One region of the Rahnella sp. R3(2024) genome, then DNA from elsewhere that is predicted to be linked to it. Evidence: predicted binding sites of a transcription regulator. Region 1 holds the regulator's gene; each other region holds the start of a gene.
The links. The regulator LexA, encoded in region 1, represses DNA repair genes until DNA is damaged. The targets are predictions, from matches to a motif close to TNCTGTATGTACATACAGNA.

Region 1 (4,260 bases):
AAATGTTCGGGTAATGGACGTTTTGCACAAGTTTATACAGTGAAGCAGTTGGGTACATCCGTGTACCCGTATCCTGAAGCGTTCCGGGTAGGAGCAGCTAAATCTCAGGATACGTCACTGACACGCGAGGGGGAGTCGCGCTTTACCAGTGATATTTGTTGCTTGATTCCCAATCTTTGAGCTCTTTTTCGGCCTGATCTTTCTGATAGCCGTAACGCTCCTGAATCTTCCCTACCAGCTGATCGCGTTTACCTTCAACGACAGTCAGGTCATCATCGGTCAGCTTGCCCCATTTTTCTTTTACTTTGCCTTTAAACTGCTTCCAGTTACCGTCGGCTTGGTCCTTATTCATAAAATATCTCCTGTTACCTTAGGGTTGTGGAGCTGCGGATTACCGCTGCAGCTCGGGCTTAACACTTTAAAGGTTAGTAGAGAATTTCGATTTATCCTGCCATCGGAGGGATAAAAACCATTATTAGGATTATTCCAAAGCACGATATAACGGCAACCCGCGATTACCCACCGTTTGAAAAGCCCGCTAATTCAGTGAACTGACGATGAAAACCAGCTGTCGCGCTGCCAGTAGCGGTGCCATATCCAGCCCAGAGAAATACCACGTAATCCGAGGAACACCGTCAGCGCCAGCCAAAGCGCGTGGTTACCCAATATCGGCAAGGTGAACAGCGTCAGCCCGTACCCCAGCGCAGCAACCGCCATACTGTTACGCATATCCCTTCCGCGCGTGGCGCCGATAAACATCCCGTCGAGCAGATAACACCACACCGCCACCAGCGGCAGAACAATCTGCCAGCCAAGATAACGATCGGCCAGCTGGCGCAGCTCCGGTAACGACGTCAGCGCATTGATAATCTGTTCACCGGTCAGCGCGTATATCAGTGCAAATGCCAGAGCGACCAGCCCGGCCTGACGGCATGCGGCACGCCAGACATTGAGCAATTTTTCGCGATTGCGGGCGCCAAACGCCTCACCTGAATGGGCTTCAATGGCGTAAGCAAAACCGTCGAGCGCAAAAGCGGTGAAGGTCAGAAGATTCATCAACACGGCATTGACCGCCACAATATGGCTGCCCAGACGCGCACCCAGAATGGTCAGTGAGGCAAAGCACAGTTGAAGAAGCAGTGAGCGCAGCATAATGTCGCGGTTAAGACTTAACAGCCGCCGCAGATCACCGCGCCAGGCAGAGGTTAACAGCGCAGGACTGATGCCCCGGCGCTGCATCACGCGCCAGACCAAAAACAATCCGATAAACAGCGTGAAATATTCTGAGCAGGCCGTGGCCGTGGCGGCACCACGGACATTCCAGCCAAGCCCTATCACCAGCCAAAGATCCAACACGATGTTCAGCAGATTACCGGCAATCAGCAGCATTACCGGCCCGCGCACGTACTGGATACCAAGCAGCCAACCCAAAATCACCAGATTTGCCAGAGACGCGGGGGCGCTGTACCAGCGGATCTCCAGAAAAAGCCGCGCCTGTTCAAGCACAGACTGGCTCCCGCCGACGATGTGAAAAGCACCTTCCATAAGGGGATGGCGGAAAAGCAAGATCACCACACCGGCGAGCACGGCCAGCAGAAAGGGTTGTACGAACGCGCGGGCCAGCAACAGGTTGTCTTGCGCACCGAGCGCCTGAGCGGTCATGCCGGTGGTACTCATGCGCAGAAAGAGCAGCATCATAAACAGGAAGGTGGTGACCATCGAACCGACTGCAACGCCGCCAAGATAATCAGGGCTGTCGAGATGACCGATCACTGCCGTATCCACTAACCCCAGCAACGGCACGGTGATATTGGAAAAAATCATCGGTAGCGCGAGCATCCAGAGGGCTTTATCGGTCGGGCTTAAAAAGGTGTGTTTTAGCTTTTGCAGAAGGGAATGTTGTTGCATAGAGAATCTCATGCCGGAGGTTCGGGATATGCCTGTAAATGACATCGCCCCGAGAGGGGCGACGAGATGAAACGTTAAAGCTTAGCGGTATGTCAGAGGCGGCTCACGACCCGCAAATCAAAAACATGACCCTTTGGATCAACAGTTTGACCCAGTCATTCGAGTTTCATCAAGGCGGCAACTGAGCGAACGTCGGAAGCATACACAAGTATGTGACCGGGGTTCGCGAAGGCAGCCAACGCAGAGATAGCCCGAAGTACGAAGGTTAAATCCAGTCGCCGTTGCGAATGACGCCTACGGCCAACCCTTCAATACTGAAATTCTGCTCACGTAAATCTACTACGATAGGCTGGAACTCGCTGTTTTCCGGCAATAACTGCACCACGCTGCCCTGTTTTTTCAGGCGTTTCACGGTGACTTCATCATCAATACGGGCTACGACAACCTGACCATTACGCACGTCCTGCGTTTTATGAACAGCCAGTAAATCGCCGTCGAGGATACCGATATCACGCATCGACATACCGCTGACACGCAGCAGGAAATCGGCGCTCGGCTTAAACATCGCCGGATCAACCTGATAATGCCCTTCGATATGTTGCTGAGCGAGCAGAGGTTCACCGGCGGCAACGCGGCCGATCAGCGGTAAACCTTCTTCTTCTTCCATCAGCAGACGAATACCGCGTGACGCGCCGGAAACAATCTCGATCACGCCTTTACGTGCCAGCGCTTTCAGATGTTCTTCCGCAGCATTCGGGGAACGGAACCCAAGACGAGCGGCAATCTCCGCGCGGGTTGGTGGCATACCCGTGGTGGAGATATGATCGCGAATCAGGTCATAGACCTCTTGTTGTCTGGTCGTTAAAGCTTTCATTCCGCCCCCTGGTTGTTTATACAGTCTAGCTGTGAGTATATACAGCTAAACGGGCAATGAAAACCTAAGATTGAATAAAAACAGTGCATAAGCACGATTACTGGAAGACAGATTCCAAATCAGAACCATCGCGGCCAAAAGATGCTGACCCAGACAAAAATCGCCAATATGATGGTCAGTAGCACGGCAGCCGAGCCAATATCTTTTGCACGGCCAGAAAGAACGTGGAACTCAGGTCCGATGCGGTCAATCGCACATTCCACGGCGCTGTTGAGCAGTTCGACCACGCAAACCAGCACCACTGAGCCGATCAGTAAGATGCGTTCAATACTGCTGACATCGAACCAGAAAGAGAGAAAAATTAACGGGATAGCAGCGCTGGCTTCCTGACGAAAGGCAGCTTCATTCTGCCACGCCGCTTTCAGCCCTTTCCATGAGTAACCGGCTGCTTTATAAATTCGGGTAAATCCAGTGACTTGGTTCGCCATTCTGTTACTGATCCTTGAGGGGTTGTCCTTCGGGTGTTTGATGCATTTTAGCGGTTTAATGGTATCTCATCACCACAGATCTCATTTGAGCTTTCTGGTATCCTTGCGGCGAAATGGCTAACAAGAGGCTTCACGTTTTTATGTCAGGTTGGCGTAGACTTTATTACACATTATTGAATTTACCGCTTTCGATGCTGGTAAAGAGCAAAGTCATACCTACAGATCCGGTTACCGAGTTGCACTTAGACCCGACGCGCCCGATCCTGTACGTATTACCTTATAACTCCAAAGCAGATTTGCTGACCCTGCGTGCGCAGTGTCTCGCCCAGAATTTGCCCGATCCCCTGATCCCGCTGGATATCGACGGAACGCTGCTGCCAAGCCACGTGTTTATCGCGGAAGGCCCGCGCGTGTTCTCGTATTACACGCCGAAGCAGGAATCCGTAAAGCTGTTCCATGACTATCTGGACCTGCACCGCAATAACCCGGAATTAGACATTCAGATGTTGCCGGTGTCGGTGATGTTCGGCCGGGCACCAGGCCGTGAAGGTCAGGACACGCCGCATCTGCGCGTGCTGAACGGGATCCAGAAATTCTTCGCCGTATTGTGGCTGGGCCGCGACAGCTTTGTCCGTTTCTCCAATACCGTTTCGTTGCGCTACATGGCGACCGAGCACGGGACGGATAAAACCATCGCCCAGAAACTGGCCCGCGTAGCGCGTATGCACTTCTCCCGTCTGCGTCTGGCGGCCGTCGGTCCTCGTCTTCCTGCCCGTCAGGATTTGTTCAATAAGCTGCTGGCCTCTAAAGCCATCGAAAAAGCGATTGAAGACGAAGCGCGCAGCAAGAAAATTTCTCACGAAAAAGCCCAGCAAAACGCTATCGCACTGATGGAAGAAATTGCCGCAAACTTCTCTTATGAAGCCGTGCGCCTTTCTGACCGCGTGCTGAGCTGGACGTGGAACCGCCTGTATAAGGGCATCAACGTCA
Region 2 (4,260 bases), 1.4 Mb from region 1:
ACTGAACATGTCGCCAAAGCCAGCGGTTTCGGCTCAACATGTTCAGCATTCAGAACTTAGCGGTGTGCCAGCTCAGCCGTTTCTTCTGAATCCATTACTGCTTTATCAGTTTGTTTCATGATCTGGCTGGTGATCGTACCGGCTGTCATGGAACCACTCACGTTCAGTGCAGTACGGCCCATATCAATCAGCGGTTCCACTGAAATCAACAATGCAACCAGGGTAACCGGCAGGCCCATTGCCGGGAGCACGATCAGGGCTGCAAATGTTGCGCCGCCACCCACACCGGCTACACCGGCAGAGCTCAGGGTGACGATACCCACTAATGTTGCAATCCACACCGGATCAAACGGGTTGATGCCGACCGTTGGCGCCACCATCACTGCCAGCATGGTTGGATATAAACCTGCGCAACCGTTCTGACCAATCGTTGCACCGAAGGATGCGGCGAAGCTGGCGATGGATTCAGGAATACCCAGACGGCGAGTTTGCGCTTCAACACTTAGCGGAATAGTTGCTGCACTTGAACGGCTGGTAAAGGCGAAAGTGAGCACCGGCCACACTTTACGGAAGAATTTCATCGGATTCACGCCGGTGAAAGACAACAGTATGGCATGGACGACGAACATAATCGCCAGACCCAAATACGAGGCCACAACGAAGCTGCCGAGCTTAACGATATCCTGAATGTTGGAGCCGGCAACGACTTTGGTCATTAAAGCCAGTACGCCGTACGGGGTCAGTTTCATCACCAGACGGACCAGTTTCATCACCCATGCCTGCAGGGTATCGATGAAGACCAGAACACGCGGGCCTTTTTCAGCATCGTCTTTCACCAGCTGCAGGGCAGCAACGCCCACGAAAGCGGCAAAGATCACTACGCTGATGATCGACGTCGGGCTTGCACCGGTCAGGTCGGCAAACGGGTTCTTAGGAATAAAGGAAAGGATCAGCTGAGGTACACTCAGATCAGCCACTTTACCCACATAATTGGATTGAATCGCCGTCAGACGCGCTGTTTCTTGCGTACCTTGTACCAGACCTTCGGCGGTGAGTCCGAACAGACCGGTGACGAAGATGCCCACCAGGGAGGCGATAAGCGTGGTAAACAACAGGGTACCGATGGTCAGGAAACTGATTTTGCCTAAAGAAGATGCATTATGCAGTTTCGCCACGGCACTGAGAATCGACACAAAGACCAGCGGCATTACGATCATTTGCAGTAACTGAACGTAGCCGTTGCCGACAATATTGAACCAGGTAATTGACGTTTTCAGAATCGGGTCATCTGAACCATAAATCAGTTGCAGTGCCAGACCGAATACAACACCCAGACCCAAACCGGCCAGGACTTTTTTTGCCAGGCTCCATTGTTTATGACGTGTTTGCGCCAGCAATAAAAGCAAAGCGACAAAGACCACTACGTTAAGAACGAGCGGAAGATTCATACCAAACTCCAGACTTATAGTTTTATATTTAAACGGGTGTTCCCAAAGGGATTGCACCATCCCATAGCGTTGGGGTGCAGAATATCAGTTTGGGTGCCCGATCATTTATATCCAAAAAGAATGCATTATAACTTTTTGATGGTTTTTGTATTTATTTTCACCACATCGTCGCTATTTCATTCTGATCAGATGAACAGCTTCAAAAGATGATTAAAAATGTCAGGATTGATTGCACCAATAATGGGCGTCCAGTCTGGCCAGAACAGCGTTAACCCCACCAGCATCAGACAGAGCGTTCGTTCCAGCTGATTACCTTTCTGACTGTTAATGATGGGCAGGCGAAAGCGCCACCGGCATGGCCAAAGCAGGGGAACCCCCGCTGGCGTGAGCATATCTGCAAGTATATGACTGAGATAACCAATGATCATGGCATGAAAAGCATCAGCCGGAATAACCCAGTCGTGGGGGAAATGCGTGCGTAGCAGGAAAATGCCGCCAATGACGGCCAGCAAACTGTGTGTAAAACCGCGATGCCCGAAGGCGCGTGCGATGGGGTGAGAAATCCACTTCAGACGCTGGCCAATCAGAGATTTGGGATGGTCGATGTCCGGCAACAGGCAGGTCAGTAATGAACCGGGAATAATATGCCACCAGTCGCCGTGCGCCAGCTCGGGTGAGAGCTGCGCCTTCTTGGCAAATACCGCACAGGCGATAGAAAAAATGAGGTGGCCTTCCGCCGTCATGACGCGTCCGAACTGGATAACTGTTATTTTATCCAGTATAAGTGAAACTGTCACAATCTTGGAAGCAGAACCCTGTAACTAATTGTCAACGGTATGATTAGAATGAAAAAGGCGTATAAAAATACGCCTTAATACTGTCACGTATTCTCAGTTAACGTGCCAGCCAGCCTCCGTCCACGGCAATGGTAAATCCATTGACGTAATCAGACGCTTGAGAGGCCAGAAACACCACCGGCCCCATCACATCTTCCGGTAAACCCCAGCGTCCTGCAGGAATACGATCGAGGATCTCCTTGCTGCGTTCACCGTCTGAACGGAGCTGCTCAGTATTATTAGTCGCCATATAGCCCGGCGCAATAGCATTGACGTTAACGCCATGTTTGGCCCATTCATTGGCCATCAGTCGCGTAATGCCCATCACCGCACTTTTAGACGCTGTATACGAGGGCACGCGGATCCCACCCTGATAGGACAACATTGAGGCAATGTTGATGATTTTCCCGCCGGTGCCTTGCTTAATAAACTGTTTAGCCACTGCCTGAGACATAAAGAATAACGTCTTACTGTTGACGTTCATCACGTCATCCCAGTTTTTTTCACTGAACTCAATGGCATCTTCACGGCGAATAATGCCTGCATTGTTAACCAGAATATCAATATGGCCGAACTCATTCACCGCCTGAACAATCAGTTCAGGAATGCCCTGAATACTGCTCAGATCGGCACGGAGATCCAGAAAACGGCGTCCGGTAGCAATAATTTTTTCAGCCGTTTCGCCAGGCTCAGAAACATTAATGCCCACGATATCGCACCCGGCCTGCGCCAGTCCCAGCGCCATTCCTTGTCCAAGACCCGTGTTGCAACCGGTCACAATGGCGACTTTACCTGTTAATTCAAACGCATTGAGGATCATAATCAGAGTCTCTTTTGCTTCGGCACGTTCGCCTGAAAGATTGGATGACTCCGCCATATCATGGCGGAGTCGCTGGATTAGCGAATTTCGCTGACTTTGACGTGATCCATATCGTCGAAGACCTGGTTTTCTCCCACCATGCCCCAGATAAAGGTGTAATTCTTAGTACCGACGCCGGAATGGATCGACCAGCTGGGTGAAATTACGGCTTGTTCGTTATGCACCAGCAGATGGCGCGTTTCCTGTGGTTTGCCCATCATATGGAAGACGGCGGTTTCTTCTTCCATGTTGAAGTAGAAATACACTTCCATGCGGCGCTCATGCGTATGGCACGGCATGGTATTCCACAGGCTGCCTTCTTCCAGCTTGGTCAGCCCCATGGTCAGCTGACAGGTTTCCAACACGTCCGGAACAATGAATTTATTGATTGTCCGGCGGTTGCTGGTGGTGGCATCACCGATGGTTTGCGGCGATGCTTCTGCCAGCGTGATTTTTTTGTTTGGGAAAGTGGTGTGCGCAGGGGCGCTGTTGTAATAGAACTTAGCGGGTTTTGTCGTATCGATGCTGCTGAATTCAACCTGTTTTGCGCCTTTGCCCACGTAGAGCGCTTCTTCATGACCAATCTCATACGTTGTGCCATCAACGACGATAATGCCAGGCCCGCCAATGTTGATCACGCCCAGCTCACGGCGCTCAAGGAAATAGCTGACACCGAGTTGCTTACCGACTTCATCACCGACAGAAACCGATTTTTCAGCGGGCATTACGCCACCGACGATGATGCGGTCGATATGGCTATAGGTCATGGTGTAAGTATTTCTTTCGAAAATTTTCTCGATGAGAAATTCGCGGCGTAACTCAGCAGTATCGAGCGTTTTAGCGTGGTCGCTGTGAATGCTTTGACGAACTTGCATGTCGTGCCTCTTGTGCGTTGTAGTGCATATAAAGGAGGACTTGCCGGGCTAGTCTGACCGTTGCGTGGCAGTGACAGCGTACAGAAGCAGGAGAGCTCCCGGCTCGTCCGTGTTGCAGAAATCATAAGGTCATCGGTATATGAATTCAATAAAAATGAAATAACGTTTTATTTATTTTTGAGGCAGCTCAAGATTTCTGACATTAATCTGTTGTGATGTCAGTTTTAGTGCAGATAACACGA
Region 3 (4,260 bases), 1.4 Mb from region 1:
CCGCATGAGCGATGACGTGAAAGGCGTGGTTGAAACCTCCCTGAACGTCGGCGTTGTTACCATGAAAGACGATGAAGTGGCGATCAACAGCCTGATCCGTTCTCTTATCGACAGCGGTAAAGAGTACGTGGTCAGCATGCTGAACTCACTGAGCGCGCTGTCTGGCGCGAAAAGTCTGGCGAAAGGCAGCTACCCTGGCTGGAAACCCGAGCCAAGCTCGCCGGTGATGACGCTGGTGCGTGAAACCTACGAAACACTGTTCAGCAAAACGCCAAACATCATGGTGATCCACGCCGGTCTGGAATGCGGTCTGTTCAAAAAACCGTACCCGGACATGGACATGGTTTCCATCGGGCCTACCATCACCGGGCCACACTCGCCGGATGAGCAGGTTGAAATTGAAAGCGTTGAACTGTACTGGAAACTGCTGACCGCCCTGCTGAAAGCGATTCCTGAGCGCGGTTAATACCCGATCCCCGAAATCATCCGGGCTGTATCAGGGTGGCAACTGAGTAAATCCCCGGTCACCTGCACAAGCAGGTGACCGGCGTTTGCGAAGGCAGCCCACGCAGAGACAGCTTGAAGGATGACGGGGATCATTCCCAGGGAAGCAGAAGCTGACGCTCTATCTGCGGATCCTGCAACGTCACATGCAATCCCACCAGCCTGACGCCCCGTCCGCCTCGCCGTTGTTCCCAGGCTTCCCGTGCGACTTTCAGTAAATCGTCTTTATTGAGTACCGGCCAGACGTGTTCCTGCGTGGTCTGCTGGAAATCATGGAATTTAAGTTTCACGCCCTGTCGGGCGATGCGCAGACTCGGGCTGACTTTGCTCAGGCGCGTATGTAATTCCGGGTACAGCCGTTCGATCAGCGCCACGCACTCTTCCCAGCTGTGAATATCTTCGGCCAGCGTGCGCTCGACGCCGACGGATTTACGCAGCCGCTCGGGGGAAATCTCACGTTCGTCAATGCCCTGACTGCGCTCCCACAGCACGCGGCCAAACTTTCCGAAACCTTTAAGCAAGGCTGCCAGATCATACCGCTGCACGTCGCCACAGGTGTTCAGGCCGTGCTCCTGCAAACGCTGTGCGGTGACTTTGCCGACGCCAGGAATTTTACTCAGCGGTAAATTCTGCAAAAACGCATCGACTTTATCCGGCGTAATCACAAACTGTCCGTTGGGTTTATTCAGATCAGAGGCTATTTTTGCCAGAAACTTAATGGGCGCGATACCCGCCGAGGCGGTCAGATTGATTTCATCGGAGATCGCCTGGCGGATTTGTGCAGCAATCAGCGTGGCGGATCCGTTGCACTGCGTGGCGTCGGAGACGTCGAGATAAGCTTCGTCGAGTGACAGGGGTTCAATCAGCGGAGTGTAACGCGCAAAGATTTCACGGATATGGTTTGAGGCTTCTTTATAAGCCTCCATTCTGCCGGGGATCACTTTCAGATGCGGACAGAGTTTCAGCGCCATACCGGTGGGCATTGCGCTGTGCACACCGAATTTTCGCGCAGGATAATTGGCGGTGCTGATCACACCGCGGCGATCGCGGCTGCCGCCGATGGCGATAGGAATGTCGCGCAGGGAAGGATCATCGCGCATCTCGACGGCCGCGAAAAAGCAGTCCATATCCACGTGAATGATTTTACGCATAGCCCTCCCCTGATAACTGTATAAGTATACAGTGAGCCGATGCAATTTCAAACACAGAAAATGGCGGTAAATTTGGGTTAATTAATCACCAATAATGGCAAGCGCCAGTAATTAACAAACCGAAACTCATTATTCAATATTTGATGATTGCTAAAATATTAATCAGTATTAATATGGCAACGTTTCAGACAGGTTGTAGATAAGAAATCAATCAGTGGCGGTCTTAAAGATGGTTCCATCTTTAGACAAAACATCAGAATTATTACCAAGCAGGATTTAGAATGATCAGAATCGCGCTGTTCCTTGCGATGCTCCTCAGTTTGCCTTTATTTACAGCAAATTACGCCGTGGCCAGTGAACCTGTCCCGGTCAATGCTGCGCTTAAAAAGCAGTTGTTAGGCGCGCCAGTTTATATCCAGATTTTCAAACAAGAACGTAAACTCGAATTGTATGCTCAGCTCGACGGCGAATTTCGTCTGATCGGCAGCTATGGCATCTGCGATTTTTCCGGCGGTTTGGGGAATAAACGTCGTGAAGGCGATTTCAAAAGCCCGGAAGGTTTTTATAACGTGGATATCCACCACCTGAAACCAGACAGCCGCTTTTATCGTGCTATCAACATCGGCTTCCCGAATGCCTATGATATCTCACAGGGTTACTCAGGTAAGTACCTGATGATCCACGGTAACTGTAAATCCATTGGGTGTTATGCAATGACTGACGGTTACATGGATGAGATCTTCACCTATGTTCAGGCAGCGTTCCAGTTCGGGCAGCGTAATTTGCAAATCAGCATTTACCCGTTCCGTATGACCGATGCCAACATGACCGCGCACAAAAACTCAAGCTACATCAACTTCTGGCGTCAGCTTCAGCCTGGCTATGCGTACTTTGAGAAACACCATCAGGCGCCCAACGTGGTGGTGACTGACGGTAAATATGAAGTGCTCCAGCCGCTGTCTAATACCCCGCTCTCCTCACAGCTGGCGTTCACCCAGGTGAAATAACGCGAACTCGCCTGGGGCAATTTTGTTCCAGGTTTCGTTTGCGGTCAGCGGTTGCGTGGCAATCACGGTGACGACATCATCAGGTGTCGTCTGCTGCTGAAAATCAATTTCCACATCCTGATCCAACAACGTTGCCTTGCCAAACGGCGCGCGGCGCGTGATCCAGTGCAAATTTGTCGAACAATAGGCCATCACAAAATGCCCGTCCGACAGCAGCATATTAAACACCCCTTTTTCGCGTAACTCATTGGCCAGCGACGCAATGTAGCGGAACACTGGCGGCCAGCTTGCCGGGCGACGCGGATAACGTTGAGTGAGTTTGTGCAGCAGCCAGCAAAAAGCGTATTCGCTGTCAGTCTGGCCTATCGGGCGCAGTGTGCCGGTATCGAGCTGGCGGTAACCGCGCAGTTGACCGTTGTGCGCGTAGGTCCAGTTGCGTCCCCACAGTTCCCGGGTAAACGGATGGGTATTTTCCAGCGCCACTTCGCCACGGTTTGCCTGACGAATATGGGAAATCACCGCGCAGGATTTGATCGGGTATTCCTGAACCAGGCGGGCGATGGGCGAATTAAAACTCGGCAGCGGATCTTTAAAAGTACGGCAGCCATTCCCCTCATAGAAGGTAATGCCCCAGCCGTCTTTATGCGGGCCAGTCCCGCCACCGCGCTGCACCAGTCCACTGAAACTAAAACAAATATCAGTAGGAACGTTAGCGCTCATCCCGAGCAATTCACACATCACCAGCCTCCTTTACTGCAAAGGGCTTATGCCTTCGCCATCTCTTTTTCGATCAGAAGAATCAAAATGTGAATAACTTTAATGTGGATTTCCTGCACACGGTCAGCGAAGCCGAAGTGTGGAACGCGGATTTCCACGTCAGCAGATCCGTCCATCTTGCCGCCGTCTTTACCGGTCAGGGTAATGACTTTCATGCCTTTGGCACGCGCAGCTTCAATAGCTTTGATGACGTTTGCAGAATTCCCGGACGTGGAGATGCCCAGCAGAACGTCGCCCTTCTGACCAACCGCTTCCAGATAACGAGAGAAAATATACTCATACCCGAAATCGTTACCCACGCAGGAAATGTGGCTGACGTCAGAAATCGCAATCGCCGGGTAGCCCGGACGGTTCTCACGGTAGCGGCCGGTCAGTTCTTCCGCAAAATGCATGGCATCGCAGTGTGAACCGCCGTTGCCGCAGGAAATCACTTTCCCGCCCGCTTTGAATGAATCCGCCAGCAGCACTGCTGCACGTTGAATAGACTCAATATTTGCCGGATCGCTGATGAATTTATTCAGCGTTTCAGCAGCTTCGTTCAGTTCAGTACGGATAATATCCTGGTACATAGCAGCCTCTTTTATGTCCATTTGCAGCCGTTGAAACACAGCCGATAGCAATAAAACTTTCCGCTGTGCAGTGTAACGGATCGGCGGATCGGCGAGAAGCAATGAAGCGGTAATGATTCCGATAGTTTCCATTTTTGACGCTTCGTGCGGCCGGATTGTGAGCTGTGTTGTAATTAGTATGTAAACACATTGATAAAGAAATGAGCATGAACTAAAACCATTGTATCCCTACAACAGGTCAGACCTCCTACT

Region 2: the regulator LexA is predicted to act here: its motif matches at 2,210-2,229, upstream of ABSH60_RS17765 (metal-dependent hydrolase).
Region 3: the regulator LexA is predicted to act here: its motif matches at 1,670-1,689, upstream of dinB (DNA polymerase IV).

Annotation. Positions count from the first base shown of each region.
Region 1 is NZ_JBHGBU010000001.1:2,490,496-2,494,755, reverse strand. It holds gene ABSH60_RS11310 (CsbD family protein) at 143-352, opposite strand; gene dinF (MATE family efflux transporter DinF) at 544-1,908, opposite strand; gene lexA (transcriptional repressor LexA) at 2,174-2,782, opposite strand; gene ABSH60_RS11295 (diacylglycerol kinase) at 2,902-3,270, opposite strand; gene plsB (glycerol-3-phosphate 1-O-acyltransferase PlsB) at 3,411-4,260, shown strand, end outside.
Region 2 is NZ_JBHGBU010000001.1:3,897,365-3,901,624, forward strand. It holds gene ABSH60_RS17760 (L-cystine transporter) at 57-1,448, opposite strand; gene ABSH60_RS17765 (metal-dependent hydrolase) at 1,634-2,191, opposite strand; gene kduD (2-dehydro-3-deoxy-D-gluconate 5-dehydrogenase KduD) at 2,343-3,104, opposite strand; gene kduI (5-dehydro-4-deoxy-D-glucuronate isomerase) at 3,182-4,018, opposite strand.
Region 3 is NZ_JBHGBU010000001.1:1,102,296-1,106,555, forward strand. It holds gene pepD (beta-Ala-His dipeptidase) at 1-466, shown strand, start outside; gene dinB (DNA polymerase IV) at 597-1,655, opposite strand; gene dpaA (peptidoglycan meso-diaminopimelic acid protein amidase) at 1,937-2,662, shown strand; gene ABSH60_RS04825 (class II glutamine amidotransferase) at 2,633-3,400, opposite strand; gene lpcA (D-sedoheptulose 7-phosphate isomerase) at 3,427-4,008, opposite strand.